Regions from separate parts of the Neorhizobium descurainiae genome, predicted to be linked through region 1. Evidence: predicted binding sites of a transcription regulator. Region 1 holds the regulator's gene; each other region holds the start of a gene.
The links. Region 1 encodes PhoB, which activates phosphate uptake and scavenging genes when phosphate is short. Its sites were predicted from a motif close to TGTCATNNANCTGTCAT; they were not measured.
Positions count from the first base shown of each region.

Region 1 (7,567 bases):
TCGGCATCGTCGGCTACGCCGCCGGCGCGCGCCAGGCGATGGCGCTGGCCGGGGGGCTGTCGTCCAAACTCCATTCGCGGCCCGGCTATTACGGCTCCTTCGTTGCCGTTTGGGCCGTCGTTCCGGCCATTGTTATCCTTTTCGTCTGGCTGGTTGCCAGCCCTGCCTATATCAGCTCGTCCGTACGCGGCTCCTTTCCGGACGATGTGAAGGCCCAGTCCGAGGCCGAGCAGGGGCTTGCCTTTGGCATGATCAGCTCGATCGCCCGTGGCATGAACGCATTAACACGGGACGAGATCGACCGTGTCGGCAGCAATCCCGTCGAACTGCGCGCTGCACTTGGCGCCAAGGGCATTCCGCTTGCCGGCGACCCGCAGCCCTATATGGTCGAGGCTGCCGGTAACCTGAACGTAATGACCAATGTCAGCCGCATCCTCATGACGATTGTCGTGCTGGCGGCTGCCCTCGTCGGCGCCGGATTTGCCTATCGTCAGATCGCGCCGCGCTTCCGCGCCAGAAACCGGGTGGAAAAGGTCATCCTGGTCAGCCTCGTCATTGCGTCCTCGATCGCGATCCTGACGACGATCGGCATCGTCCTTTCGATGCTCACGGAGGCGACGCGCTTCTTCACGCATGTCCCGGCCTGGGAGTTCTTCTTCGGTACGGTCTGGGATCCGCGTTTCGCCGCCGCCGGTTCGGGTGGTTCGGAAGGCCAGTTCGGTCTGGTCCCGCTGCTGCTCGGCACGCTCTATATCGGCTTCGTCGCCATGCTCTTCGCGGTGCCGATCGGCCTCTTCTCGGCCATCTACATGTCCGAGTATGCGTCGCCTAGGGTACGCTCCGTCGCCAAGCCGTTGCTCGAAGTGCTCGCCGGCATCCCGACGATCGTCTACGGCTTCTTCGCATTGACGACGGTCGGTCCCTTCCTGCGCGACCTCTCCTCGCAGCTCAGCGGCCTCGTGACCGGCAATTATGCCAATTTCATCCAGGCCCAGAGCGTGCTGACGGCAGGCTTCGTCATGGGCATCATGCTGATCCCCTACGTTTCCTCGCTGTCGGACGACATCATCACCGCCGTGCCGCGGGCGCTGCGTGACGGTTCGCTTGGCCTCGGCGCCACCCGCTCCGAAACCATCAAGCGCGTCATCCTGCCGGCAGCGCTGCCGGGTATCGTCGGGGCGCTTCTGATGACCGCTTCCCGTGCCGTCGGCGAAACCATGATCGTCGTGCTTGCCGCCGGCGTTGCCGCCCGCATGCAGCTCAACCCCTTCGAGCCGATGACGACCGTGACCGTCAAGATCGTCAATCAGCTGACCGGCGACCTCGAGTTCACCTCGCCGCAGACGCTGGTTGCCTTCGCGCTTGGCATCACGCTCTTCGTCATCACGCTTTGCCTCAACATCTACGCGCTCTACATCGTGCGCAAATATCGGGAGCAGTACGAATGACCGATGCAGTTTCTCCCGTCCCAGGCATCGCCAAGGCCAGGCCCGCCCGTCGCGATATCGGCATCAAGCGCCGCTACGCCTCCGAGCGCCGCTTCAGGGCATATGGCATTGCCGCACTTGCTTTCGGCATCATCTTCCTGCTGCTTCTTCTCTGGTCGGTCGTCTCCAAGGGTTACACCGCCTTCCAGCAGACGATGATCACCGTGCCGGTCGAGTTCTCCGAGCAGATCATCGACCCGCAGAACGAGCGCGCCACCAACCCGCAGAAGCTGATGACGGCGAACTATCCGGTCATCGCCCGCAATGCGCTCGCCAAGGTGCTGGGTGTCGGTGCCGACGACCGCGTTCAGCTCCGCGCCGTCAATCAGATGATCTCGGATGGTGTCCGCACCCAGCTTCGCGACATGGTCGTCGCCAATCCGGCGATCATCGGCACGACGCAGACGGTCTCGCTGCTCGCTTCCGGCGACCTCGACTCCGCCTTCAAGGGGCAGATCGACCTTTCCGTTGCCCAGGAGAACCGCAAGGTTTCCGACCAGCAGGTCGGCTGGATGAACCAGCTTGCCGAAAGCGGCGCGCTGGGGAAGCACTTCAATACCGGCATCTTCGTCAACGGCGCATCGAGCCGTCCGGAGGCCGCCGGCGTCGGTGTCGCCCTCATCGGTTCGTTCTATATGATGCTGATCGTGCTCGTCCTGTCGCTGCCGATCGGCGTCGCGGCCTCGATCTATCTCGAGGAGTTCGCACCGAAGAACAGGTTCACCGACCTGATCGAGGTGAACATCAACAACCTCGCGGCGGTCCCCTCGATCGTCTACGGTCTCCTCGGGCTTGCCGTCTTCGTCAACTTTGCAGGCCTGCCGCGTTCCGCGTCCCTGGTGGGCGGCCTGGTTCTGACCCTGATGACGCTGCCGACGATCATCATCGCCACGCGCGCGGCGCTGAAAGCCGTGCCGCCGTCGATCCGCGCGGCAGCTCTGGGTCTCGGCGCCTCCAAGATGCAGACGATCTTCCATCACGTCCTGCCGCTTGCCATGCCGGGCATCCTGACCGGCACCATCATCGGGCTCGCCCACGCGCTCGGCGAAACCGCACCGCTGCTTTTGATCGGCATGGTCGCCTTCGTGGCCAACTATCCGACCACGCCGCTCGACCCGTCGACGGCGCTGCCGGTGCAGATCTACATGTGGGCGAACGAAGCCGAGCGCGCGTTCGTCGAGCGTACCTCGGGAGCGATCATCATCCTGCTCCTGTTCCTCATCGTAATGAATGTTGGCGCAATTCTCTTGCGGCGGCGCTTTGAGCGTCGCTGGTAGAAGGAGTAGACACGATGAACATGATGTCAGAAGCAGCAGTTGAAAAGGCGCTGGACCAGAAGATGAGTGATGTTTCGCATAAGATGATCGGGAAGGACGTGTCCGTGTATTACGGCGAGAAGCGCGCGCTTTTCGATGTGAACCTCAACGTCCGTGAAAACACCGTGACGGCTCTTATCGGTCCCTCCGGCTGCGGCAAGTCGACCTTCCTGCGCTGCCTCAACCGCATGAACGACACGATCGAGAACTGCCGCGTCACCGGCAAGATCACCCTCGATACGGACGATATCTACGATCCGCAGATCGACGTCGTCGAGCTGCGCGCCCGCGTCGGCATGGTCTTCCAGAAGCCGAACCCGTTCCCGAAATCGATCTACGAGAACATCGCCTATGGCCCGCGCATCCACGGGCTGGCCAGGAACAAGGCCGACATGGACCAGATCGTCGAGGCCAGCCTTCAGCGCGCCGGCCTTTGGACCGAAGTGAAGGACCGGCTGCTGGAATCCGGCACCGGCCTTTCCGGCGGCCAGCAGCAGCGTCTGTGCATCGCCCGCGCGGTCGCCGTGTCGCCGGAAGTCATCCTGATGGACGAACCCTGTTCGGCGCTCGATCCGATCGCCACCGCCAAGGTCGAGGAACTCATCCACGAACTGCGCGCCAACTACACGATCGTCATCGTGACGCATTCGATGCAGCAGGCCGCCCGCGTGTCCCAGCGCACCGCCATGTTCCATCTCGGCCAGCTGGTCGAGGAGAACGACACGGACAAGATGTTCACCAACCCGGACGACCAGCGTACCCAGGATTACATCATGGGTCGTTTCGGCTGATCAGCCGACTGTGCCGCCTGACACCAATTTCGAGGATTAGAAGATGGCATCGACCCATATCCTGTCGGCCTACGACGATGAACTGAAATATCTGAGCCGCCGCATTTCCGAAATGGGCGGCCTGGCCGAGCAGATGTGCTCGGATGCCGTGCGCGCGCTTGTGAACTCCGACTCTGCGCTCGCCCAGAAGGTCATCTCCGACGACGTGATCCTGGACCACGCCGAGCGCGAGATCCAGGACAAGGCGATCGTCACGATCGCCAAGCGCCAGCCCATGGCGTCCGACCTTCGCGAGATCGTCGGCACCCTTCGCATCGCCGGCGATCTGGAACGCGTCGGCGATCTCGGCAAGAACACCGCCAAGCGGGTCATCGCGGTTCAGGGCACCGGCGTGCCGCGCAAGCTTGCACGCGGCATCGAGCACCTTTCCGATCTCGCGCTCGTGCAGCTCAAGGAAGTGCTCGACGTCTATGCGAGCCGTTCCGCCGAGAAGGCCGAGGCGATCCGCATCCGCGACGAGGAAATCGACGCGATGTACACGTCGCTGTTCCGCGAGCTCCTCACCTACATGATGGAGGATCCGCGCAACATCACCACCTGCACCCATCTCCTGTTCTGCGCCAAGAACATCGAGCGCATCGGCGACCATGCTACCAACATAGCCGAGACGATCTACTACATGACGACGGGTGCCCAGCCGGAAGGCGAGCGTCCCAAGGACGACACGTCGAACACCCTCGGCGCGATCACCGAATGACGGAATGCTGACGGAGCAGAGTGAGAATGCTGCCAAAAATCGCTGTCGTGGAGGATGAGGAAGCGCTGAGCGTGCTTCTTCGCTACAATCTCGAAGCTGAAGGTTACGACGTCGAGACGATCCTGCGTGGGGATGAGGCCGAGATAAGGCTTCAGGAGCGCACGCCGGATCTTCTGATCCTCGACTGGATGCTGCCCGGCGTTTCCGGCATCGAACTTTGCCGGCGTCTGCGCATGCGCCCCGAAACGGAGCGCCTGCCGATCATCATGCTGACCGCCCGCGGCGAAGAGAGCGAGCGCGTCCGTGGCCTGGCCACGGGGGCGGACGACTATGTGGTCAAGCCCTTCTCGACGCCGGAACTGATGGCCCGTGTCAAAGCCATGCTGCGGCGCGCCCGCCCGGAAGTGCTCTCCAGCGTTCTGCGCTGCGGCGACATCGAGCTCGACCGCGAGACCCATCGCGTGCATCGCAAGAGCCGTGAAGTCCGCCTCGGCCCGACGGAATTCCGCCTGCTGGAGTTCCTGATGGCGTCGCCCGGCCGGGTCTTCTCCCGTTCGCAGCTTTTGGATGGCGTCTGGGGCCACGACATCTATGTCGACGAGCGCACCGTCGACGTGCATGTGGGACGCCTGCGCAAGGCGCTGAACTTCTCCAACATGCAGGACGTCATCCGCACCGTCCGTGGGGCCGGTTATTCGATGGAATCCTGACTGCCGAAAGAGGCGCGCGTCAGCGCGCCTCCGCCTCCTGCCATTCCGGCAGCGGAAACAGCCGGTCATAGCCCCAGTTGAAGATGAAGGCATAGAAGACGTAGAAGACGGCAAAAGCCACGTCCATGATCAGCGCTTCCCACAGGCTGATGCCGAGATACCAGGCGACGAACGGCAGAAGCACGATGAGCAGGCCCACCTCGAAAAGGACGGCATGGCCCACGCGTATTGCCGGCGTCTTCTGCGTGCCACCGGTCAGCCGCCGCATCAGATGGTCGAAGCCGAGGTTGTAGAGATAATTCCAGCCGGTCGCGATCGTCGCGCCGCCGATCGCGATGACGCCGATGTCGGAAACCGGCTTGCCGAAGGCAAGCGCCCCGAGCGGCGTGACGATGAGAAGCGCGATGACTTCGAAGCTGATGGCGTGGCGGATACGATCACGTGTCGAGCGCATTTCTTAACCCAAGAATAAAGCCTCGGGTCGTCCCGACATTGTGCCCGGTATGGGGGAGGTCGTCCTCGCCGCAATGAGATAGGTGTTTTCGCGCCGTTCGGCAAGCCTCGGCGCGGCATAGCTGCCATACGCAGGAAAAAAGCGGGCCGGGGCCCGCTTTCAATGCATCGTCCTGCCGTGCTCTTCTCAGGCCCGGGCGGCGGCCCTGCGGCGCTCGTGCACCGGCTGGTAGGCAAGCCGCGTGTGGTAGCCGCAATAGGGCGAGTTGTCCGGGGAGTCGCAGCCGCAGAAGTGAAAATCTTCCTTGAGCGGGTCGCCGACGGGCCACTTGCAGGTGCGCTCGGTGAGCTCGGTCAGGGCGAGGCGACGGGAGATAGGCACCACCACATTGGCGGCCGGACGATATTCCATCTCCTCGAAAGCCTCGACTTCGATCTCTTCCTTGAGAAGGGTCGCGCCGACTGCGCGGGCGACGGTCCGGGTGGCGACACGCGACGCATAGTTCGGAGCCCGGGGCGCCGACGTGGTCCGCTTGGCCGCCGAACGGCCCGTGGCCATGGTGCCGCCGGCCTTTGCCCGGCCCGGCAGGCTGAGGCGGTGCACCTTGCCGATCACGGCATTGCGGCTCACGCCTCCGAGTTGTGCGGCGATCTGGCTGGCGCTCAAGCCTTCCGACCACAATCTTTTGAGTTTTTCGACGCGCTCGTCTGTCCAGTTCATGCCCGTTCTCCGCCTTTGAACGTTGCAGGCATGCAGAATCCTTCCACCTTTGCTGCAGACATCATTCCGCAACACCCACTACATCTATGCTTGAGGTGACTAGTTCCGCCGCATGCAGTCTAGTAATTGACGATTAACCTAGTGTGAGGCTGACTCCGTGGCAAGAGTCGGGAGAATCTGCAGGAATCGATTTCTTGGTTTTCCCCAACTTGCTGTTGGGGAGAGTCATTTTTGTCACATATGCAGGTGCCTGCCTGTTTCTTCGGCAAAGCCGGCTAAGGTGCCGGGCTTTGTTGACATTCGGGCCCTAAACCCCGATAGTGCCCCCGCCGCCCCACTGGGCGGCATTTTTGATTTTTCCGGCCGGTTTGGCCGGTCTTTCGGATTGCCTAGAGGAGTGATGTCGCCATGGCTGAAGCCGCGCTTTTCGACACCTTTGCCCGGGCCCCGTTGCGCTTCGAGCGCGGCGAGGGCGTATGGCTCGTGACGGAAAGCGGCGAGCGATATCTCGATTTCGGATCGGGCGTCGCGGTCAACTCGCTTGGTCATGCCCATCCCCATCTCGTCGAAGCGCTGAAGGCGCAGGCCGAGAAGGTCTGGCACACCTCCAATCTTTATGAGGTGCCGGGCCAGGAGACGCTGTCGCGCCGCCTCGCCGAGAAATCCTTCGCGGACAAGGTGTTCTTCACGAACTCGGGTGCGGAAGCACTGGAATGCGCCATCAAGACGGCCCGCCGCTATCAGTATGTGAAGGGCCATCCGGAGCGGTTCCATATCGTGACCTTCGAAGGCGCCTTCCACGGCCGCACGCTTGCGACCATCGCCGCCGGCGGTCAGGCGAAATATCTGGAAGGCTTCGGGCCGAAGGTCGAAGGGTTCGACCAGGTGCCTTTCGGCGATCTGGAAGCGCTGAAGGCCGTCATCACCGAAAAGACGGCTGCGATCCTCATCGAGCCGATCCAGGGCGAAGGCGGCATCCGTCCGGTTCCGAAGGAATTCCTGCAGGCGCTGCGCAAGATCTGCGATGACAACGGCTTGCTCCTGGTTTTCGATGAAGTGCAGACGGGCGTCGGCCGCACCGGTAAACTCTTCGCCTACGAGTGGTCGGGGGTCACGCCCGATATCATGGCGCTTGCCAAGGGCATCGGCGGCGGTTTCCCGCTCGGCGCCTGCCTGGCGACCGCGGATGCGGCTTCGGGGATGACCGCCGGTACCCATGGCACGACCTATGGCGGCAATCCGCTCGCCGTCGCTGTCGGCAATGCCGTTCTGGACGTGATCCTTGCCGACGGGTTTCTTCAGCATGTCCGCGACGTGGCCCTTGTCTTCCGC
Region 1 is NZ_JBLFFK010000018.1:113,311-120,877, reverse strand. Features, by position in the region: gene pstC (phosphate ABC transporter permease subunit PstC) at 1-1,448, shown strand, start outside; gene pstA (phosphate ABC transporter permease PstA) at 1,445-2,764, shown strand; gene pstB (phosphate ABC transporter ATP-binding protein PstB) at 2,779-3,594, shown strand; gene phoU (phosphate signaling complex protein PhoU) at 3,638-4,351, shown strand; gene phoB (phosphate regulon transcriptional regulator PhoB) at 4,378-5,061, shown strand; gene ACMGE0_RS25135 (PACE efflux transporter) at 5,081-5,515, opposite strand; gene ACMGE0_RS25130 (GcrA family cell cycle regulator) at 5,702-6,235, opposite strand; gene ACMGE0_RS25125 (aspartate aminotransferase family protein) at 6,644-7,567, shown strand, end outside.

Region 2 (7,567 bases), on a different contig from region 1:
GAAGAGGACGGCGAAACGATCGCCTATCCGGACACCTGCGTCGGCACCGATTCGCACACGACGATGATCAACGGCCTCGGCGTTCTCGGCTGGGGTGTCGGCGGCATCGAAGCGGAAGCGGCCATGCTCGGCCAGCCGGTCTCCATGCTGCTGCCCGAGGTCATCGGCTTCAAGCTCACCGGCAAGCTCAAGGAAGGCGTCACCGCGACCGACCTGGTGCTCACCGTCACGCAGATGCTGCGCAAGAAGGGCGTCGTCTCCAAGTTCGTCGAATTCTTCGGCCCGGGCATGGACAACATGCCGCTCGCCGACCGCGCCACGATCGGCAACATGGGTCCGGAATACGGCGCGACCTGCGGCTTCTTCCCGGTCGACGGCGAAACGATCCGCTACCTCACCATGTCCGGCCGCACCAAGGAGCGCATTGCGCTCGTCGAAGCCTATTCGAAGGCTCAGGGGATGTGGCGCGAAGGCGACGGCGCGGACCTCGTCTTTACCGACACGCTGGAACTGAACCTGAGCGACGTCGTGCCGTCGATGGCCGGCCCGAAGCGTCCGGAAGGCCGTATCCCGCTGGAAGGCATCGCTTCCGGCTTCGCGACCTCGATGGAGAACGACTACAAGAAGCCCGGCCAGCTTTCCAACCGTTATCCGGTCGAAGGCACCGATTTCGATCTCGGCCATGGCGACGTGGCGATTGCCGCCATCACCTCCTGCACCAACACCTCCAACCCGTCGGTGCTGATCGCAGCCGGCCTTCTCGCCCGCAACGCGGTCGCCAAGGGCCTGAAGTCCAAGCCCTGGGTCAAGACCTCGCTGGCGCCCGGATCGCAGGTCGTCGGCGAATATCTCGAGAAGTCCGGCCTGCAGAAGGATCTCGATGCCCTCGGCTTCAATCTCGTCGGCTTCGGCTGCACGACCTGCATCGGCAATTCCGGCCCGCTGCCGGCGCCGATCTCCAAGACGATCAACGACAAGGGCCTCATCGTTTCGGGCGTGCTCTCGGGCAACCGCAACTTCGAAGGCCGCATCTCGCCGGACGTCCAGGCGAACTATCTCGCTTCGCCGCCGCTCGTCGTCGCCTACGCGCTCGCCGGCACGGTGCAGAAGGACCTGACCAGCGAGCCGATCGGCGAGGACAAGGACGGCAAGCCGGTCTACCTCAAGGACATCTGGCCGACCTCGCATGAAGTGCAGGAGTTCATCCAGAAATACGTCACCCGCGAGCTTTACGAGACGAAGTATGCGGATGTCTTCAAGGGCGACCAGTATTGGCAGGCCGTCAACGCTCCGTCGGGCCAGACCTATGCCTGGGACGACAATTCGACCTATGTCCAGAACCCGCCCTACTTCGTCGGCATGGGCAAGAAGGGTAGCGGCATCAAGGACATCAAGGGCGCCCGCGTTCTCGGCCTCTTCGGCGACAAGATCACCACCGACCACATTTCTCCGGCCGGTTCGATCAAGGCGGCTTCGCCCGCCGGTGCCTATCTCACCGAGCATGGCGTCGGCGTAGCGGACTTCAACCAGTACGGAACGCGCCGCGGCAACCATGAAGTCATGATGCGCGGCACCTTCGCCAACATCCGCATCCGCAACCACATGCTCGGCCCCAACGGCAAGGAAGGCGGCTACACCATCCACTATCCGTCGAAGGAAGAGATGTCGATCTACGACGCCGCGATGAAGTACAAGGAAGAAGGCGTTCCGCTCGTCATCTTCGCCGGCGTCGAATACGGCAACGGTTCGTCTCGCGACTGGGCCGCGAAGGGCACCAACCTGCTCGGCGTCAAGGCCGTCATCGCCCAGTCCTTCGAGCGCATCCACCGCTCGAACCTGGTCGGCATGGGCGTCGTTCCTTTCGTCTTCGAGGAAGGCACGACCTGGGCGAGCCTCAACCTCAAGGGCGACGAGACCGTCACCATCGAGGGTCTCGAAGGCGACATCAAGCCGCGCGAATGGAAGACCGCCAAGATCACCTATGGCGACGGCACGGTGAAGGAGATCAACATCCTCTGCCGCATCGATACGCTCGACGAGGTCGTCTACATGAACAACGGCGGCATCCTGCAGACCGTTCTGCGCGACCTCGCCGCCTGAGCGACGAAATGAACATCCGCCGGAGCTCGGCTCCGGCGGATGCATTCCGGCATGCTCCCGCCTGAGGCTACCTGCCCTTGACCGTCGTCATCCTCATCGGAATGGCCGTCACCGTCTTCCTGACATCGCTACTCTCGGGCATTTTCGGCATGGCGGGCGGGCTGATCCTGCTCTGGGTCCTGCTGTTCCTCTATCCCGTCGGCACCGCGATCGCCATCCACGGCGTCATCCAGATGGTGTCGAACGGCTCCCGCGCCTGGTTCTCCCGCGCCTATATCGACTACGGGATCCTCGGCATCCTGGGTCTCGGCCTCGTCATTTCGAGCATCATCCTGCTGATCGTCGACTACCAGCCGGACTTTATCGTGGTGTCGATCGCGATCGGGCTGATGCCGGTCCTCGTCTGGCTGCCGGTCTCGAAGCTGCGGCTCGACGCGTCCAAGCCGCATCACGCGCTTGTCTGCGGACTGATCGCCGGGGCTCTGACGGTGGGCGTCGGCGTTTCCGGCCCGACGATCGACATCTTCTTCATCCGCACGATGATGGACCGGCGCAAGGTGATCGCCACCAAGGCGGCGGTGCAGGTGGCCTCGCATGCCACCAAGGTGGTGTTCTACTGGAACGCGGCGACCGCCCTGCCGCCGGCCGACTGGGCCTCGATCCTGATCGCGGCGCCGATCGCCATTCTCGGGGCAAGGGCCGGCAACGACATCCTGCAGAAGATGACGGATGCCAATTTCCGTGCCTGGACGCGCTGGATCGTCACCGGCGTGGGAGCCGTTTATTTCACGCAGGGCATGCTGAAGCTGATTTGACGGAGCTTGGGTCCCAGGGCGGATGCCGTCCAAGGAAATGTGTCAGGAAGACGATCAATTATCCGGTCCTCACCCCTTCGTGACTTTCTCTTGAGGCGGCAGGATGGTTACTTTCCGCCAGCCCGTACGTTAGCCGTCGATCGCTCTTGATTGCCGCGAGCAATCGTGGATAACAGTTACCCTGATAAAAAAGGTCAGCCACCCATGCCGCTCCGCTTCCGCTCCGTAATCCTTCTTGCGGGCCTGCTTTACGCAGGCGTCACGCTGGCGGGAGAAGTACGGGCGCCAAAGGGCGTGGTGGAGCTCTTCACCTCCCAGGGTTGCTCCTCCTGCCCACCCGCGGATGCGACGCTCGGAAACCTGGTGGCGCAGGGCGATGTGGTGGCGCTCTCCTATCATGTGGATTACTGGAACTATCTCGGCTGGACCGACACGCTGAGTTCGCGGGAGAACACCGAGAGGCAGTACGGTTATGCCAAGACGCTCGGCCGCAGCGGCGTCTACACGCCGCAGGCGATCATCAACGGCCGCGATCATGTGAAGGGAACGGATATTTCCGTCATCAATGACAGGGTCACGCAACTCGGCGCGGCAGGCGAAGGGCTGATCGTGCCGGTCACTGCGGTCATGCGCGGCGACGAGATCGAAATCGAGATCGGCGGCGGCAAGGGGCGGGCGGATGTCGTGGTCGCCTATTTCACCAGGCGTCAGCAGGTGGAAGTGACCAAGGGCGAGAACAGCGGCAAGAACATGGAATACTGGCATGCCGTCTATGACGTGCAGTCCGTCGGCACGTGGAACGGCCAGAGCATGAAGCTGACCCTGCCGGGCAAGCTGATGGGCAAATCCAAGAAGGACGGCTGCGCTATCCTGCTGCAGGCCTCCGGTCCCAGCGGCGAGCCGGCGGCCATCCTCGGCGCCACGATCCTGATGGCCGGCCGCAAGAAATACTGACCCGGAAATATTTGCCGAGGACCGTTGCGCGGTCGTCGGATCCTTGTTCGGGTGAGGTGTCGGCGGCCCGATCCGGAAACATTGGGGGGCTGGGGGTAAGGGTCAATGTACCAGACCGGGCCATATGGCGCGAGAACCGCGCCAACCAACGCAATCAATCTCGCTTCGAAATCAGGCACTGTTTTGTTCGAAATGGGGCAAGAATAAAAACGTGCGGCGGTCCACAGGAGAGGCCGCGGATCTCCATTTAGCCTTGAAACGCTCCAGGCTCTCGGGCACACTGTCACATCTCCGACATCGACGAGTTTGGGAGCCTTGATGACCGATCAGCCGGAATTGCCGGGGGCGCAGAGACCCCAGGACACAACCGTCGTCGTCAACCTCAGCGAATACAGGCAGAGCCGCGATCCCGTCCCGGTGACCTTCCACCGGCGCGAGCTCGACGCGATTCTCAGAATCTACGGCCGCATGGTCGGCGAAGGGGAATGGAAGGATTACGCGATCGACCACCTCAAGGACCGCGCGGTCTTTTCCGTTTTCAAGCGGTCTGGCGAAATGCCGCTCTTCCGGATCGAGAAGAACCCGAAGCTCGCCAACAAGCAGGGCGCCTATTGCGTGCTCAACACGCACGGCACGATCCTCAAGCGCGGCCATGAGCTGCCGCAGGTGCTCAAGGTCTTCGACAAGGTGCTGAAACTGATCGACTGAGCGATCCGATCCTTTCGGATTTTATCGCAGCCGCAATCCCGAAGCCGCTTTCCGGCGGCGTGCGCCTATTCGGCAAACAGCGAGCCGGGATAGGCATTCCGGTCAGGAGCTGTCGCGGCGCCCTCGCCAAGTGCTGCCTGCATCAAAACCGTGTCCAGCCATTTCCCGTGCTTGAAGCCGGTGCCTTTCAGCGTGCCGGTCAGCTCGAAGCCGAGGCCGCGATGAAGAGCCACGGAAGCGGCGCTCGCGCCGCCGATGACGGCGACCATCTGCCGGAAGCCGAGCGCTTCGCAGCGGACGAGCAATTCCTTGAGCAGCGCCCGGCCGATGCCCTGACCGCGCGCTTCCGGTGCGAGATAGATCGAATCCTCGACCAGCCAGCGATAGGCCGGGCGGGTGCGGAAGGCCGAGGCATAGGCGTAGCCGAGAAGCGCGCCGCCTTCGCCTTCGGCGGCGATATACGGATAGCCCTTGCTCCTGATCCCTTCGAACCGGCTCATCATCTCCGCCTCTCCCGGCGGGACGATCTCGTAGCTCGCAGTGCCGTTCAGCACGCTGTCGCGGTAGATTTCGGTGATGGCGGGAAGATCGGCCAAGGTGGCGTCGCGGAGGCGGAAGGTCATCGGGGCAGGCAGTCGTTGAAGAGAATGTCCGAACCTATGCCGCGTCGCGGAGGCGGGCAACAAAAAAGGCGACCCGAGAGCCGCCTTCTTCGTATTCATGTCCGGTGCCGTTATTCGTCGCGATTGCCGAGGAACTGCAGCAGGAACGTGAAGAGGTTGATGAAGTCGAGGTAAAGCGTCAGGGCGCCCATGATCGCCTTGCGGCCCATGACGGCCACGTCGTCGCCATCGTAGTACATTTCCTTGATCTTCTGCGTATCGTAGGCGGTGAGGCCCGCGAAGATCAGCACGCCGATCACGGAGATGGCGAAGCCGAGGGCAGACGAAGCCAGGAAGATGTTGACCACCGAGGCGATGATCAGGCCGAAGAGGCCCATGATCAGGAACGAACCCATCGCCGACAGGTCCTTCTTGGTCGTGTAACCGTAGAGCGACAGGGCGCCGAAGGAGGCGGCCGTGACGAAGAAGGTCTGCACGATGCTCTGGCCGGTGAAGACCAGGAAGATCGAGGACAGCGACAGGCCCATCAGCGCGGCATAGACCCAGAAGGTCGTCTGCGCGGCTGCGACGCTCATCGAGTTGATCCGGAAGCTCAGGAAGAAGACCATCGCCAGCGGAGCCAGCATGACAACCCACTTAAGCGGGCTGGCATAAAGCAACTGGCCGAAAGCCGTAAGCTGGCCGTCGGCAACTGCCATCTGCCATGTCAGGAAGGCCGCTACGCCGGTGATCGCAAGCCCGAGTGCCATCAGGTTGTAAACCTTCAGCATATAGGCACGGAGGCCCTCGTCGATCATCGCACCGGATTGGACGCGGGTCTGCGCCATTCGGTTCTGGTAGTTGTTGAAGTCAGCCATTGTTTCCTCTTTAAGCTCCGAAGTTAGTCACGGTGTCGGGCCCCCTTTGTCAGACCCAGGCGCCGCTGCGGAGCTTCAGCAAGCCTGCCGTCAAATATGATGTGAGTTTGCTTCACATACAAGGGGTTCCGCAAGCGAAAACGCAAGCCGCAGGCGTAATTTAGCAACCTATGGGACGTTCCGGCAGGATTTTGATCCGGGAGTTAATGGAAAACGCTACCTATGGGCGAGTCACAGTTCGCGGAGCACCGGCGCCGCCTTCTGGCCGAGGATCCGCCAGGTGCCGGCGAGACCGATCCCGACGGTCAGCACCAGCGAAACGGCGAGGGTGAGGAGTGCCACGTCCGGCAGGAAGGTCGACGGCATCCGCATGATGCGGCTGACCACGAACCAGGCGGAGGCGCCGCCCGCGACAAGTGCGAAGATCGCGGTCGCCGCGCCGAGGATCATGTACTCGTAGGAGAAGGCGCGCATCAGCATATGCCTCGTGCCGCCGAGGGTCTTGAGGATCACGGCATCGTGGGCCCGGGCGCGGTTGCCGGCGGCGAGCGCACCGGCGAGGACCAGGACGGAAGCGATGAGCGCCACGGCCGCCGCAGCACGGATCGCGGTCGCGAGCTGGCCGACGAGCTGGTCGACGATGTCGATCGCATCCTTCACCCGCACGCTGGTGATGGTCGGATAGGCATTGGTGACGGCGCGCAGGATCGAGGCCTCCTCCTGGGCGGTGGCGGAAGGATCGGTCAGCGTGGCAAGCCAGGCATGCGGTGCCCCGCGGAAGGTGTTGGGCGAAAAGACCATCACGAAATTGATGGAGAGCGATTCCCACTCGACATTGCGGAAATTGGCGATGCGGGCGGTGATGTTGCGGCCGAGCACGTTGACGGTGACCGTATCGCCGAGCTTCAGGCCGAGCTCGCCGGCCTCTTCCGCCGTGAAGGAGACGAGCGGTTCGCCGGAATAGTCGGCCGGCCACCATTCGCCCGCCGTCAGCGTCGAATTTTCCGGCAGAGTCTCCTCATAGGTGATGCCGCGATCGCCGCGGAGCACCCAGCGGCCGGCGGGCGGCACGTTCATCTGCGCCACGTCCTCGCCGTTGAAGGCGAGAATCCGTCCGCGCAACATGGGCGCCTGGGTGACCGTTCCCTCGGGCGCCTGCTGTCTCAGGATGTTCAGGAAGCCTTCGCGCTCCGATCCCTGGATGTCCACGAAGAAGAAGTTCGGCGCCTGCGCGGCGATCTGGCCGGTAAGCTGCCGGCGCATGTTGCCGTCGATCAGCGCCAGCGTCACCAGCAGGGCGAGGCCGAGACCCAGCGAGAGCACGACGGAGGGAGTGAGGGCGCCGGGCCGATGGATATTGCCGATCGCCAGCCGCAGCGCCGGGGAATTGACGCGCGGGCTTCTTCTCGCCAGCGCGGCGATGAGAGCGGCGACAAGCCTGAGAAGGACGAAAGCGCCCGCGACGGCTGCCAGGAAGACCGAGGCGACGAAGCGGTCCTCGGCGGAGGCG
Region 2 is NZ_JBLFFK010000004.1:189,368-196,934, reverse strand. Features, by position in the region: gene acnA (aconitate hydratase AcnA) at 1-2,100, shown strand, start outside; gene ACMGE0_RS09965 (TSUP family transporter) at 2,178-2,915, shown strand; gene ACMGE0_RS09960 (DUF1223 domain-containing protein) at 3,120-3,869, shown strand; gene ACMGE0_RS09955 (DUF2794 domain-containing protein) at 4,188-4,577, shown strand; gene ACMGE0_RS09950 (GNAT family N-acetyltransferase) at 4,643-5,200, opposite strand; gene ACMGE0_RS09945 (Bax inhibitor-1/YccA family protein) at 5,311-6,057, opposite strand; gene ACMGE0_RS09940 (ABC transporter permease) at 6,289-7,567, opposite strand, start outside.
Region 2: ACMGE0_RS09955 (DUF2794 domain-containing protein) is a predicted target of PhoB. The motif match lies at 4,151-4,167, and genes of this name have one in related genera.

Region 3 (7,567 bases), on a different contig from region 1:
CATCGGCGAGCCGCTCGGCGCGGAGGACTTCGGCTTCATCTTCAGGAAGGGTTCGGATCTCGTCCAGCCGGTCAATGCGGCGATCGCGGCGCTGAAGGCCGACGGCACGCTCGATGCGCTGAACAAGAAGTGGTTCCTCGACTACAAGATGGGCCAGTAGGTTATGGCGCCTCCGCGCCGGAAAACCGAAGCGCCAGGGGATTTTCCCTGGTGGCTGGCCGCCTTCGGTGTGCTCTGCCTCGGGCTGGCGGCCGTCATCGCGTTCAACGATCTTTACGCGCAGGTCTTCGGCGTGGTCGTCAAAGGCATCGGCATCACCATCGGCGTGACGCTCGCAGCTTTTTCGCTGGCGACGGCGCTGGGGTTGGGGATCGCGCTCGCCGGATTGTCGGACAGCCTCTTGCTCCGGCAGATCGCCCGCTTCTATGTGGAACTGATCCGCGGCATCCCGATTCTCGTCCTGCTCTTCTATATCGCCTTCGTCGGCGCGCCGGGCTTCGTGGCGCTCTGGAACTGGGCGCTGACGCCGCTGATAGAGCGCGGCTGGGCGGCGACGCTTCTCGTGCGCGACCTCTCGCTGCTCTCAAGGGCGGTGATCGCGCTGATGATCGGCTATGCCGCCTTCATCGCCGAGATTTTTCGCGCGGGCTTCCAGTCGGTCGACGAGGGACAGAACGAGGCGGCCAAGGCGCTCGGCTTCACCCGCTTCCAGCGCTTCCGGCTGATCGTCTTCCCGCAGGCGATGCGGGTGATCTTCCCGCCGCTGTCCAACGACTTCGTCGCGATGGTGAAGGATAGTTCGCTCGTCTCGGTGCTCGGGATCGCCGACATCACCCAGATGGCCAAGGTCTATGCCGCAGGATCCTTCCGTTTCTTCGAGACCTACTCGATCGTCACCTATATCTACCTGCTGCTGACGATCGGCCTGTCGCTGGCGCTGCGCGGCATCGAACACCGGATGCGCAGGCGGATTGAGCGATGACCGGAGACGGCGGCGAAGCGCCGCCGTCCCGTCAGGTTCAATAGACGTCCGGCACGTACATGTCCGGCGGCACCGGGTGGCGGATATAATCGTCATGACGGACACGGCCCGGCAGCTCGATCGGTTCCTTCGGCACGTTCTCGTAAGGCACCTGGGAAAGAAGATGGGCGATGCAGTTCAACCGCGCCTTCTTCTTGTCGACCGCCTGCACGACCCACCAGGGCGCTTCCGGAATGTGGGTGCGTTCCAGCATCTCTTCCTTGGCCTTGGTATATTCCTCCCAGTGGACCCGGCTTTCCAGATCCATCGGCGAGAGCTTCCACTGCTTCAGCGGATCGTGGATGCGCATCTTGAAGCGGAATTCCTGCTCCTCGTCGGTGATCGAGAACCAGTATTTGACGAGGATGATGCCGGAGCGCACGAGCATGCGCTCGAATTCCGGCACGGAGCGGAAGAATTCCTCCAGCTCGTCCTTCGTGCAGAAGCCCATGACGCGCTCGACGCCGGCACGGTTGTACCAGGAGCGGTCGAAAAGCACCATTTCGCCGGCGGTCGGCAGGTGGGGCACATAGCGCTGGAAATACCACTGGTTCCGCTCGCGCTCGGTGGGCGCCGGAAGCGCCACGACGCGGCAGACACGCGGATTGAGGCGCTGGGTGACGCGCTTGATGGCGCCGCCCTTGCCGGCGGAGTCGCGGCCCTCGAAGAGCACGACCATCTTCAGTTTCTTGTATTGCACCCAGTCCTGCAGGCGGACGAGCTCGTGCTGGAGACGGAAGAGCTCGCGGAAGTAAATCCTGCGATCGAGCGTCGGTTCGGCGGGCTCCGACATGCCCTCGGCGACCAGCTCATCGAGCCGGTCTTCCTCCATCTGCATCTCAAGCTCTTCATCGAAGCTGTCGGCGATCTCGTCCTTGATGCGGCTGAGCTGGTCTTCCATGGGTTCGGACATCTTGAACATCCCTCCGTTCTCAAAAGGAGATCAAGCACGTTTCCGCGAAAACTTTATGACAGCGATGCGACAGGTTTCCGCCGACGCAAACCGATTGCCGATTTTGCGGAAAACTGTTATTGGAGCCGCCATGGGATCGAAATTCGGATGCCTCGCGAACCAGTTCATCGTGCTGCAGGACCACAAGCGCCTGCCGGCACGCTTCTTCGCGCGCGTATCCGGGGCGCTTTGCGACCGACTTAGCTGATCTTCTCAGCACGAGGCAGCCTGCGGCTGCCCCACAGAAATCCCTCGTTCCATTCAGCTTTACGGATAGCAGCCATGAGCGCACAGCACATTGCCCCTCGGACCCTTTACGACAAGATCTGGGACGACCACGTCGTCTCCGAAGACGAAAACGGCACCTGTCTCCTCTATATCGACCGTCACCTCGTGCACGAGGTGACGTCGCCGCAGGCTTTCGAAGGCCTGCGCATGGCCGGCCGCAAGGTCCGGGCGCCGGAAAAGACGCTGGCCGTCGTCGACCACAACGTTCCCACGACCGCCGACCGCCATGAAGGCATCAAGAACGAGGAAAGCCGCATTCAGGTCGAGGCGCTTGCCCAGAACGCCAAGGATTTCGGCGTCGAATATTATTCCGAAAAGGACGTCCGCCAGGGCATCGTCCATATCGTCGGCCCCGAACAGGGTTTCACCCTGCCCGGCATGACGATCGTCTGCGGCGACAGCCACACCTCCACCCACGGCGCTTTCGGCGCACTGGCGCACGGCATCGGCACGTCCGAAGTGGAGCATGTGCTCGCCACCCAGACGCTGGTGCAGAAGAAGGCGAAGAACATGCTGGTGCGCGTCGACGGGAAGCTTCCCGAAGGCGTCACCGCCAAGGACATCATCCTCGCCATCATCGGCGAGATCGGCACCGCCGGCGGCACCGGCCACGTCATCGAATTCGCCGGCGAAGCGATCCGTTCGCTCTCCATGGAAGGCCGCATGACGGTCTGCAACATGACGATCGAAGGCGGCGCCCGCGCCGGCCTGATCGCGCCTGACGAGACGACCTTCGAATACATCAAGGACAAGCCGCGCGCACCGAAGGGCAAGGCCTGGGACATGGCGCTCGACTACTGGAAGACACTGCACACGGAAGAAGGCGCGCATTTCGACAAGGTCGTCGTGCTCGACGCCGCCAACCTGCCGCCGATCGTCTCCTGGGGTTCCTCGCCCGAGGACGTGGTTTCCGTTCAGGGCACCGTGCCGAACCCGGACGACATCCAGGACGAGACGAAGCGGGCCTCCAAGTGGCGCGCGCTGGAATATATGGGCCTCAAGCCCGGCACCAGGATGACGGATATCGCGGTCGACCGCGTCTTCATCGGCTCCTGCACCAACGGCCGCATCGAGGATTTGCGCGCAGCCGCCGAGGTCGTCGAGGGCAGGAAGGTGGCTTCGACCGTTTCCGCCATGATCGTCCCGGGCTCGGGCATCGTGAAGGAACAGGCCGAAGCCGAGGGCCTCGACAAAATCTTCAAGGAAGCGGGCTTCGAATGGCGCGAGCCGGGCTGCTCCATGTGCCTTGCCATGAACGACGACCGGCTGAAGCCGGGCGAGCGTTGCGCCTCCACCTCGAACCGCAATTTCGAGGGCCGTCAGGGCTACAAGGGCCGCACCCATCTCGTCTCGCCGGCCATGGCCGCCGCAGCCGCGATCGCCGGCCATTTCGTCGATATCCGCGAGTGGAAGTGATCCAGACTTCCCCGATCACGGAAAACAATGCCGCCCCTCCCCGGGGGCGGTTTTTTGTTGAAGGCAGGCAATAGACTCGACAGCAGACAAACGGACGCTTTGGCATCATAATGGCTGCCATGTCCAAGCGACCGCAAAAGAGATCGGACGACCCCGGCCGCAGGCTGATACTGCTGCGGCATGCGAAATCCGCCTGGCCCGAGGGCGTGGCGGATAAAGAGCGGCCGCTCGCGACGCGCGGCAGGAAAGCGGCTCCGCTGATCGGCGACTATATGGCCCGCGAAGGGCTTCTTCCCGACCTTGCTCTCGTCTCCCCTGCCCGGCGCACCCGGGAGACCTGGATGCTGGTTCGGGACGAGTTACCGGGGGATGGGGAAGTGCGCGACCATGCCGGGGTCTACGAAGTATCCGCGATGAAAATTCTCGACATCCTCGCGCAGGTCGAGCCCGTTTACCGCAACGTCCTGATCGTCGGACACAATCCTGGCCTTCAGGAACTTGCGCTTCTGCTGACGGGCACGGGGAATGCCGATGCCCGCCGGAAGATGGCGGAGAAGTTTCCGACCGCCGGGCTTGCCGTGATCGATTTCGACGCCGCCGACTGGCGGGAGATCAGCGAGGGATCAGGTCGCCTCGAACGCTTCGTCACGCCGCGTTCGCTTAAGTGACGGCAATACGCGGGTGAGCCGGCCATATGAAAAGCCCGCGGCCGACAGCTAGCCCGGCTCGCTCACAAACCTCCCGTCATCCTCGGCCTTGTGCCAAGGATCTGCAAACATCAATGGTTTGCAGATGCTCGGGACAGGCCTGAGCATGACGGAAGAGAAGTTCTTGCCTTTGTCGGCAGTCTAAGACCCCGCCGATTGCAGCGAGGCCCTGTTGTCGTCGCAAGCGGCGCGTCAGACGGCGATCTTGCCGCCGCCGATCTTGGTGATGGCGAGCACCGCCGGACGCACGGGCATGTCGTCCTTGAAGTCCGGCCAGCGCGTCGAGAGATCCTCGTAATAGGACGGACGGCCGTGGCCTTCCCAATCGTCGCCGCCGTCGCCCGGATGCTGGACGGCGACGAAGGCCGTCTCGTCGTCCGGCGTGAAGAGCGGGCCGCACATTTCCGCACCGACCGGCACGCGGAAGAAGAGCTTGGACGTCGCCCGCGCCTCACCTTCCGTATCGACGGCCCAGAGACCGTCCGTGCGGCCGGTCGCCTTGTTGTTGTTGCCGTCGGTCGAGACCCAGAGGCGGCCGGCCGAATCGACCGCACAGTTGTCCGGCATGCCGAACCAGCCGTTCTTCGTCGTCTCGGTGGAGAAGGTCGCGCCGACCGCCGCAACCGAAGGATCGCCGCATTTCAGAAGCACTTCCCACTTGCCCGACGTGGCGGTGAAATCTCCGCCGTCCTCGGTGATCTCGATGATGTGGCCGAACGCGTTCTCGGCGCGCGGATTGGCCGCATCGACCTGTTCCGCCTTGCGGCGGGTGTTGTTGGTGAGCATGACATAGACCTTGCCGTTGACGCCGTTCGGCTGCACGTCTTCCGGGCGGTCCATCTTGGTGGCGCCGAGAAGGTCGCCGGCGCGGCGCGTCTCGATGAGGACGTCGGCCTGGCTCGCAAAGCCGTTTTCGGCGGTCAGCGGACCCTGACCGTGAACCAGAGGCAGCCATTGCATCGTGCCGCCCTCGTCGAACTTGGCGACATAGAGCGTGCCGGTGTCGAGAAGGCTCAGGTTCGCGGCGCGATCATTGGGATTGTAGGTGCCGTCGGTCACGAACTTGTAGACATAGTCGAAACGCTCGTCGTCGCCGAGATAGAAGACCACCTTGCCGTTTTCGGCCACGATCGATTCGGCGCCTTCATGCTTGGTGCGGCCGAGAGCCGTCCGTTTCTTCGGCGTGGAGGCCGGGTCCATGACGTCGACCTCGACGATCCAGCCGAAGCGGTTCGGCTCGTTCGGCTCCTTGGCGAGGTCGTAGCGATCGTAGAAATTCGCCCATTCATAGCCGCCTTCCGGAACGCCGTAGCGCTTGTAATTGGCGGCTTCCTTATGGTCGGCCGGCAGCTCGCCGGAGAAGTAACCGTGGAAATTCTCCTCGGCCATGATGTAGGTGCCCCAGGGCGTGACGCCGCCGGCACAGTTGTTGAGCGTGCCGATGACGCGGGTTCCGGTCGGATCGGCAGAGGTCTTCACGCGGTCATTGCCGGCGACGGGACCGGTGAGCTGCATTTCCGTTGCGGCAGTGACGCGGCGATTATAACGGCCCTCCGGCACGACTTGCCATTTGCCGTCCACCTTGCGGATCTCGACGATCGTGCCGCCATGCGCAGCCATCTCGATATCGACCTGTTCCTTGTTGAGCGGCCCCTGCTTGATCTTGCCGTCGGCGATCGTCACGAGGCCCGGGAACATCAGATGCGGATTGGTGTATTCGTGATTGACGACGAGCAGGCCGTGCTCGGATGAACCTTCCAGCGGAATATAGCCGACATAGTCGTTGTTGTAGCCGAACTGGCGGGCCTGCGCCGCAGCAGTCTGCTTGGTGGGATCGAATGCCGGGGAATCCGGGAAGATCGCATCGCCCCAGCGCAGCAGGACGTCGGCGCTATAGCCTTCGGCGACGTGGTGATTGGCATCCACGCCGGCTTCGACTTCCGGGAAGGAGAAGGCCGACGCACCGGCGGCACGCGCCTTTTCGGCGGTCATCAAAGCCACGGGGCTGACGGTCGCGGCAATCGCGGAAACGGCCAAGGAACCCTGGAGGAAGTTGCGGCGCGAGAAGCGCTTGCTGATGATCTCGCCCATCGTCGGGTTGATGCTGGAATTATGACCTTCGCCATCCGCATCTTCGAGCTGGGTCGTCGGGAATATCTTCTGGGAAAGATGTTCGGTCATCTCACTGCCTCCAAAGTTGAATTACGGCGTCTAGTTTTGAGCCGTTCTAAACTTTAAGGTTCTGTTATTACGGCAGTACGACAACCGCGGGGCAGTGCACACGATATCAGAGGACGCGCACGACCGTGCCGCGGCGCATGAAGCGGAGGAGCCGCCTCATATCCGGAAGGCTGACGGCGATGCAGCCGGCGGTGGGCTGATAGCCGGGCTTGATGAGATGGAAGAAGATCGCCGAGCCGCGATGGCGGCGCCGCGAGGTAATGTTCCAGTCGAGCACGAGGCAGATGTCGTAGAGCCCGTCGGCCCGCAGCATGTCCTCATGGCTCGGCCGGAAGGGCGCCCTGACCAGACGATTGTAGGACGGATGCTCCGGCTGGTCGCACCACAGCATATCCTTGCGGATGCGACTGACCGGCAGGGCTGTCGGCGGCAGGCGCACCCTCTCCCCGCGGAAGAAACCGTGAAGGAGGCGCATTGCCGCGATCGGCGTCGCGCCGTCCCCTTCCCGCTTGAAGGGCGTGGTTCCGGACCGCCCGAGAGCCGCCGGCACGGTGATGCCGCCGAAGGAAACGATGGCGCGCTGACGGCTCCGGGGCGCCGTCCGGACGGTGACGACATTCGGCTTGGAACACGAGCCATCGCGAAAACGCTGCATTTTTCTCACAAGTTTTTGCTTTGAATATGATTTCGTTTGAATTCATAGCACGATGGGATTTAGATCGAAGGCCCTGATCACGCTTTGGAAGGCCGAAATTTCCGGCTTCCGAAGCGACCGGCGAGACGAAAGGCAGGAAGCATGGCAGCGCGTACGATACTTCTGGTGGATGACGACGACGACCTGCGCGAGACCCTGGTGGAACAGTTGTCATTCTATGACGAGTTCTCGATCCTCCAGGAGGCGAATGCCGCCAAGGCGCTGCAGACCGCCAAGAGCACCCAGATCGACCTCCTGATCATGGATGTCGGCCTGCCGGACATGGATGGCCGCGAAGCGGTGAAGCT
Region 3 is NZ_JBLFFK010000004.1:214,390-221,956, forward strand. Features, by position in the region: gene ACMGE0_RS10065 (basic amino acid ABC transporter substrate-binding protein) at 1-160, shown strand, start outside; gene ACMGE0_RS10070 (amino acid ABC transporter permease) at 164-982, shown strand; gene ppk2 (polyphosphate kinase 2) at 1,020-1,934, opposite strand; gene leuC (3-isopropylmalate dehydratase large subunit) at 2,256-3,677, shown strand; gene ACMGE0_RS10085 (SixA phosphatase family protein) at 3,797-4,345, shown strand; gene ACMGE0_RS10090 (PhoX family protein) at 4,577-6,565, opposite strand; gene ACMGE0_RS10095 (L,D-transpeptidase family protein) at 6,672-7,220, opposite strand; gene ACMGE0_RS10100 (response regulator transcription factor) at 7,362-7,567, shown strand, end outside.
Region 3: ppk2 (polyphosphate kinase 2) is a predicted target of PhoB. The motif match lies at 1,979-1,995, and genes of this name have one in related genera.

Region 4 (7,567 bases), on a different contig from region 1:
CTGCGCGGCAGGCGCTGCGGGCCTTGACGAAGTGCGGTCCGCGCATGTCCGGCCAGCGATCCGTCAGCAGGGCCAACGCCTCGAACGGTCCGTTGATGACCTCCGTGCCCAGATGGCCGAATGCGACGCGAACAGGTTTCTGCCAGCTTGTTTGCATGTTTGTCTCCTCCCTGGATACCAACCATGAAGAACGACGAGGGGGGCAAATGGTTCCCTGCCGATGCAAAAAATTTGCAGCCGCATGGTGGGGCCGGCGCTCACTGGAAAAGGCCGGCGAGCCAGTAGAACAGCGCGGAAATCAGCGCCGCGGCGGGAAGCGTCACGAACCATGCGAAGACGATATTGCTGGCGATGCCCCAGCGGACTGCCGAGACCCGTCGAGCGGTGCCGACACCGATGATCGCGCCGGTGATGGTGTGGGTTGTCGAGACCGGGATGCCGAGCCAGGTCGCGCCGAACAGCGTCAGGGCGCCGCCCGTTTCGGCGCAGAAGCCCTGCATGGGATTGAGCCTGGTGATCTTCGATCCCATCGTGTGCACGATGCGCCAGCCGCCGAAAAGCGTGCCGAGCGCCATGGCCGCCTGGCAGGTGATGACCACCCAGAAGGGCACGTGGAACTCGCCGCCGAGACAGCCTTGCGAATAGAGGAGGACCGCGATGATGCCCATCGTCTTCTGAGCGTCGTTGCCGCCATGGCCGAGCGAATAGAGCGAAGCGGAGACGAATTGCAGCACGCGGAACGTGCTGTCGACGGCGAAAGGCGTCTGGCGCACGAAGGCCCACGAGACGATCAGGACCAGGGTCAAGGCCAGGAAGAAGCCGATCGCCGGCGACATGAAGATTGCGCCGACGGTTTTCGTGAGGCCGCTCCAGACGATCGAGCTGAGGCCCACCTTGGCGAGACCGGCGCCCACCAGCCCGCCGATCAGCGCGTGCGACGAACTCGACGGAATGCCGAAAATCCAGGTGGCGATGTTCCAGATGATCGCCCCCATCAGCGCGGCGAAGATCACCTGCGGCGAGACGATATCCGGATCGATGATGCCGGTGCCGAGCGTTTCCGCCACATGCAGGCCGAAGAACAGGAAGGCGATGAAGTTGAAGAAGGCCGCCCAGAAGACCGCGTATTGCGGCCTGAGCACGCGGGTGGAGACGATGGTTGCGATCGAGTTCGCCGCGTCATGCAGGCCGTTCAGGAAGTCGAAGAAGAGTGCGATGCCGATCAATCCGACGAGCAGCGGGAAGGCGAGGGAGGCTTCCATCAGACATTCTCGATCACGATGCCGCTGATCTCGTTGGCGACGTCCTCGAACCGGTCGAGCACCTTTTCGAGCTCGCCGTAGATCTCGCTGCCGATGAGGAAGCCCATGGCGTTGCCGGTGCCGTGACGGTGGAAGAGGTCCTTGAGGCCCTGGTCGTAGAGGTCGTCGGAGCGGCCTTCGACGCGGGTGATCTCCTCGGCGATCGCGCCGAGCCGCGACGCGTTGGGGCCGATCCTGTTGAGCAGCGGCACCGCCTCTGCGATGAGATGCGCGGCCTGGACGATCTCCCCGCCCATCTGCTGCATCAGCGGGTCGAAGCTCGTCTGTTCGAACAGCCGGATCGTCTTGACCGTCTTGTGCATCATGTCGATCGCGTCATCCATGGATTGGATGAGATCCTTGATGTCGCCGCGGTCGAAAGGAGTGATGAAGCTGCGGCGTATGGCCTGCAGAACTTCGCGGGTGATGTCGTCCGCCTCGTCTTCAAGCGTCACGATGCGCTGGCAGTTGCCGTCGATGTCCTTGCCGGCAAGCAGTGCGTTCAAGGCTTCCGCAGCGCCGACCACCGTGCGGGAATGCTGCGCGAAAAGATCGAAGAAGGCATCCTCGCGGGGAAGCAGTTTTCTGAACAGGCCCAGCATACGAGGCTCCCCTTGCATCTTTCCGACTGTCATAAATGTGTCATAAAGCGTGAAAGGCGAGACTGGAAAGTGCCGGAAAAGATTTCCTGTGGACGACAACGTTTGCTTTTTTAAGCCGGCTAATGATTTGTTTTCCTGAGGGAATCGAAAAGAGGGGACCTAAAAGGCAAGGCCGCCGCACCGGTGGGTGCGACGGCCTTGCATTGATGGTATTCCGTCAGTCGATGATCTGCACGACGGTATGGGTCTGGGGATCGACGATCACGCGCTGCTCGTTGACGATCGCATAGGCATAGGTCGGCGCTTCCGGAACCGGAGTGAGCACCACCTGCTGCGGGATCGGCTGTCCGACGACGACGCGCTCCCGGACCACGACCGACTGCTGGACCGGCTGTTCGCGGACATAGGTGACGACGCGTTCCGGCGGCGGGTCGATGGCCGTGCCGGCTGCCGCACCGACGATGCCGCCCACCGCTGCGCCGACCGGACCGCCGACGATCGCGCCGGTGACAGCACCGCCCACGGCGCCGTTGACGGTGCTTTCCTGTGCGGCGGCACCCGTCGCAACGAGGCCGATCGCGGTAGAAATGAGAATCAACTTGTTCATGACCACTTTCCTTTCGGTTGAGGTGGCCGAGGAACGTCATGGCTCTCCTTTTCGTTCCGCCAAAACCGGCGCTTCGGACCTAAGTCCTAACATCTTCAAGCCTTTAGGCCGTGGTGATGACCGAGTAGGACAATTTCGGATACCAGTGCGGCGATCGCCCTTCCGGCGTGGCGTCGAGGATCGTCCAGAGGGGCATGAGGTCGGGCGCCCCGCGCGGGTCCTGTCCGGGATCGGCGGTGACCGCACCCATTTCCTGGCTCCAGAAATGCCGCATGGTCCCGTCCCGGCGGGTGAAGACGTTGAAGGCGGCATCGTCGCTGCCGTTCGCGCCGAGCGCGTGATAGTCCCGGCTGAAATCGCCTGTCATGTCCGAATAGAGCGGAAGGTGATGCCAGCCCCGCTCGTTCTTGAAGTCGATCAGGCGCCTGATCGGCGAGCGGGCCACGACCGCGAACGCCACCCGTTGCCGGATGTCCGGGACCTCCCCGTCCCAGGACGAGAGCAGGGACGTGCACATGGGGCAGGGACGCTCCCGTTCCGGGCCGAACATGTAGCTGTAGACAACCAGGGTTTCCTTGTCGGCGAACAGGTCTTCGAACGAGACCGGGCCGTTCTCGCCCTCGAACGCATAATTCCTGGGCACTGCGCCGCCCGGCGGCAGCCGGCGCCTCTGTTCGGCGACACGTTCGATATGGCGCCTGAGCTCGATCTCCTCCGCAAGCAGGGCATCGCGCGCCTCCCGGTATGCGGCGCTTTCGTTGGGGAACCGCACCCCGTTCTTCATCGCCAGCTCGATTGCGGGTCTGAGGCTCTGCACATCGTTCATGACATATCCTCCATCTGTCTCTTGCGCAGGAGACGGGTCCGGCTCCCGCTGCTAAACATCGTTTCGGGCGAACGCGTCTCGCCCTGACCCAAGGACGCCCGGCGGCCTCCCGAGCCGACGGGCACCTGTGAAAAATGCGCTCTAAATGAGGGAGCAAAATGTCGGAACGATTTCTGATCGAGGGGCCGGAGAATGCGGAATTTACGATCTTGCTGGCGCATGGCGCCGGCGCGCCGATGGATTCGGCATCGATGACGGCCGCGGCGAGTGCGCTTTCGGCCAAGGGGTTCCGCGTGGCGCGCTTCGAATTCGGCTACATGGCGTCCCGGCGGATGTCGGGCGACCGCAAGCCGCCGCCCAGAGCCGAGACACTCAATCCGGAATACCGGGACGCGATCGCCGAGTTCGGCGCGAAGGGGCCGCTCATCATCGGCGGCAAGTCGATGGGCGGACGGGTCGCAAGCATGATTGCCGGCGACCTGCATGCGGAGGGAAAGATCGCCGGTCTTCTCTGCCTCGGCTATCCTTTCCATCCGCCCGGCAAGCCTGAACAGCTTCGCACGCAGCACCTGAAGGGGCTGACGACGCCGGCACTGATCTGCCAGGGGACCCGCGACGAATTCGGCACGCGGGAAGAGGTTGCCGGCTACGAACTCTCCGACGGGATCGAGATCTTGTGGCTGGAGGACGGCGATCACGACCTGAAGCCGCGCAAGAAGATTTCCGGCTTTTCCGCCGCAGATCACCTCGCCACCATGGCGGAAACCGTCCATGTTTGGGCCGGCGGGCTGAAGCGCTAGCCGGCGCGTGCGAAGCGCTCGGCGATCATGATCTCGCTTCCCTCCGGCCGAGAAGCCAGAGAAGGTAGGGCCCGCCGATCAGCGCCGCGAAGAGGCCGACCGGCACCTGGTAGGGATAGATGACGACGCGCGACAGCCAGTCGGCCGTGATCATCACGCCGGCGCCGATCAGGATCGCCGCGGCGAGCTGATGATGCGGCCGCTGAAAACCGATCAGCCGGGCGAGATGCGGCGCGATCAGGCCGGTGAGGCTGAGCGGCCCGACCAGGAAGGACGAGATCGCCGTCATCAGCGCGGTGAGGACGGCAAGCATCAGGCGTGACGGCGCGACGCGAAGGCCGATGCTGCGGGAAAGGCCGGCGCCGAGCGGCAGGATGGCGAGCCAGCGCGTCATGAGGAAGAGCGGCGCCGTCAGCACCGCGAGCGAAATCACGGCGGTCCAGGCCTCGAAGCTGCCGGCGCGGTTGGTGGAGCCGGAAATCCAGGTGAGCAGGATGTAGCTGCGCATATCGCCCTGGGCGAGTACCATGCTGACGATCGCCATGGAGAAGGCGCTGATGGCTATGCCGGCAAGCAGCAGCCGTTCGGCGGAAAGGCCTGAGCGGCCGGCGATGGCGATCATGACGAGGAAGGCGGCAAGCGCGCCGAGCGCCATGCTGGAGAGCATGACGGCCGGCGGGGGAAAGCCGAAGAGGAAGAGTGCGACGGTGAGGCCGGCGCCGCCGCCCGTCGAGACGCCGAGGACTTCGGGGCTCGCAATCGGATTGCCGGTGACGCGCTGCATGAGGAAGCCAGCCGCACCCAGCATTGCGCCGGCGCCGCCGGCCGCAACGATGCGGGGCAGGCGGAAGGGCAGGAGGTCGGAGAACAGCGCTCCCGTCGCGACGCTCCAGCCGCCCCCGGCCGGACCGATGGTCAGGACGGCGGCAAAGATCGCCACGAGCAAGGCGGCAAGGATGACGAGGGCGGTTCCGGGCTTCCGCAAATGCCGCAGGACGGCATCCGGGGTTGCGGTGACGGCGGAAAATCCATGGACGCGCGGCAGCAGCAACAGGAGCAGCGGACCGCCGAGCAGGGCGGTGGCCGCACCCGTCGGCGCGAGATCGGAAAATCCCGGTCCCAGCAATTGCGTCAGGCAGTCGGCGAGGAAGAGGACGGCGGCGCCCGTCAGTGGGGCGGCGATCATCACCTGTCCCGTGGTCCGCGCGCCGCAGAGTTTTGCGATCGCCGGCGCGGCAAGCCCGAGGAAACCGATGACGCCGACGGTGGCCGTCACCGAGGCGGAGAGCCAGACGGCGAGGACAAGGATGGCGAACCGTGCCGCATGCAGCGCGACGCCGAGGCTTTTTGCGCTGGAATCGTCGAGCGTCAGGACGTTGAGGGGTCTGAGCAGCAGGAACGCTGCAGCGACGCCGGCCGCCAGCCGTGGCGCGAGCGAGATCATGCCGCTCCAGTCCTGCTGGTTGAGCGCGCCGGCACCCCAGATATGGATCGACATGGCATATTCGCCGCGGGCGAGCACCAGCGTGACGCTGAGCGAGGCGGCGATCAGGCTGACGATCATGCCGGAAATGGCGACCGTGACCGGATCGAGGCCGCGCCGCCAGCTGAGCGCCAGCACGATGGCGACGGCAGCAAGGCCTCCGGCAAAGGCCGCGAGTTCCCGCGAGATGCCGATCAGAAGCGGCGAAAAGCTCAGGCCGAACGTGAGCGCCAGCTCCGCACCGGAGGCGATGCCGAGCGTCGAGGCGTCGGCGATCGGGTTGCGCAGCACCCGCTGCAGGAGCGCGCCGGCAAGGCCGAGCGCTGCGCCGGAAATCAGTGCGATGGCTGCACGAGGAGCCAGGCTGCTCCAGAGCAGGATCCGGTCGAGCGCTGCGGCCGTTTCTGCATCTCCGGGCACCTGCGGGCGGAACAGCAGAAGCAGCGAGAAGGCGGCAATGCAGGCGATCCCGAGCAGGGCTGCGGGAAGCAGGGATGGGGAGGGCGCGCGCACGGGCATCGGCAGGCTAGCCATTTCCGCCATGGGAAAATCCCTCCGCCAGGAAGTCTGCAAAGCGGCTTGCCGCCGGCAATGCGCCGTAGGGATTGACGGAGCCGATCGTCAGGACCCGGTTTTCGCGTACGGCGGGCAGCGCATTCCAGAAGGCGCTTTCGGTCAGCGCCTGGAAAGCGTCCTCCGGGTGCGGCGGGATGAGGACGATCCAGGCGTCCGGCATGGAGGCAAGCGTTTCGATGCCGACGGGCGCGGTGGCCGAATAACTGGTCGCGCCCGTCCAGGCATTTTTCAGGCCCGTGCGTTGCAGAACCTCCCCGAACATGCTGTCGGAGCCGAATACCCGGTAGTGGCGGGCGTCGCCGAGATTGATCGGCAGGACGGGGCGGCCATCGCCTTTCGCGAAGAGCGATCGATATCGGTCGAGCCTGGCCGCGAGTTCGTCGACCATCCGGCGTGCGGCCGGAAGCTGCAGACGCTCGCCGATCGCAAGCGTGGCCTGCTCCGCGAGCGCATAGGGGCTTTCGCCGGGCCTGTAGATCGCATGGCTTTCCACCGACGCGATGCGGCTCATCAAAGGATCGGCCCAGGCATAGAAATTGGAGTTGAAGATCAGGTCGGGACGGGTAAAACGCAGCACCTCGAAATTCGGCGTGCCGCGCAGGCCGAGATCGGCGACACCTTCCGGGATCTTCGGCTCGACCGCGACCTGCCGGAACTGGCGAAGCTCGGTCGCCGCCACCACGTTGGCGCCCACCGCCAGCAGCGTCTCCAGGAGCGCCCAGTCGAGCGTGGCGACGCGCAGCCCCGGCGCCTGTGCATGGACGCGTCCGGCCGTCGCCAAAAGTGCGGCGGCTCCGGAAAGCATGGTCCTGCGGGTAAACTGCGGCACTTTCGACATGTCTCCGATGACAAAAGGAAGGCCCTTGCAGGCCTCCCTCTCATAGGCGGACCGGTTGAGCCTTACCAGACCTTGCTGAGCTTGAAGGTCGCGGTGCGGGCCTGGCCGTAGCCGCAGAACAAGTTGGTGTTGCAACCCGAGACATATTCCTCGTCGAACAGGTTGGTCACGTTGAGCGAGGCTTTCCAGTCGTTCTTTTCGTAACGAATGCCGGCATCGAAGACGGTGGCGTCGGAAACGCGCAGCGTATTGGCGTCGTCCGCCCAGGACTTGCCGCGATAGCGGACGCCGGCCCCGAGGCCCAGGCCTTCAAGCGGACCGTCCGTCACCGTGTAGTCCAGCCATAGCGCCGCCTGCGAGTTCGGCACCAACAGCGGCGTGTTGCCTTCCATAGCCGGATTGCCGGGGTTCCTGGTGAATTCGAGGTCCGTATAGGATGCGGAAGCGATCACCTTCCAGTTCTGGTTCAGATTGAACTTGCCCTCGAGTTCGACGCCGCGGGAGCGGACCTCGCCAAGCTGCCTGTCGCCGATG
Region 4 is NZ_JBLFFK010000003.1:423,627-431,193, forward strand. Features, by position in the region: gene ACMGE0_RS08790 (DUF982 domain-containing protein) at 1-157, opposite strand, end outside; gene ACMGE0_RS08795 (inorganic phosphate transporter) at 258-1,262, opposite strand; gene ACMGE0_RS08800 (DUF47 family protein) at 1,262-1,903, opposite strand; gene ACMGE0_RS08805 (DUF1236 domain-containing protein) at 2,121-2,510, opposite strand; gene ACMGE0_RS08810 (DUF899 family protein) at 2,614-3,336, opposite strand; gene ACMGE0_RS08815 (alpha/beta hydrolase family protein) at 3,495-4,136, shown strand; gene fhuB (Fe(3+)-hydroxamate ABC transporter permease FhuB) at 4,162-6,162, opposite strand; gene ACMGE0_RS08825 (ABC transporter substrate-binding protein) at 6,146-7,033, opposite strand; gene ACMGE0_RS08830 (TonB-dependent siderophore receptor) at 7,096-7,567, opposite strand, start outside.
Region 4: ACMGE0_RS08800 (DUF47 family protein) is a predicted target of PhoB. The motif match lies at 1,931-1,947, and genes of this name have one in related genera.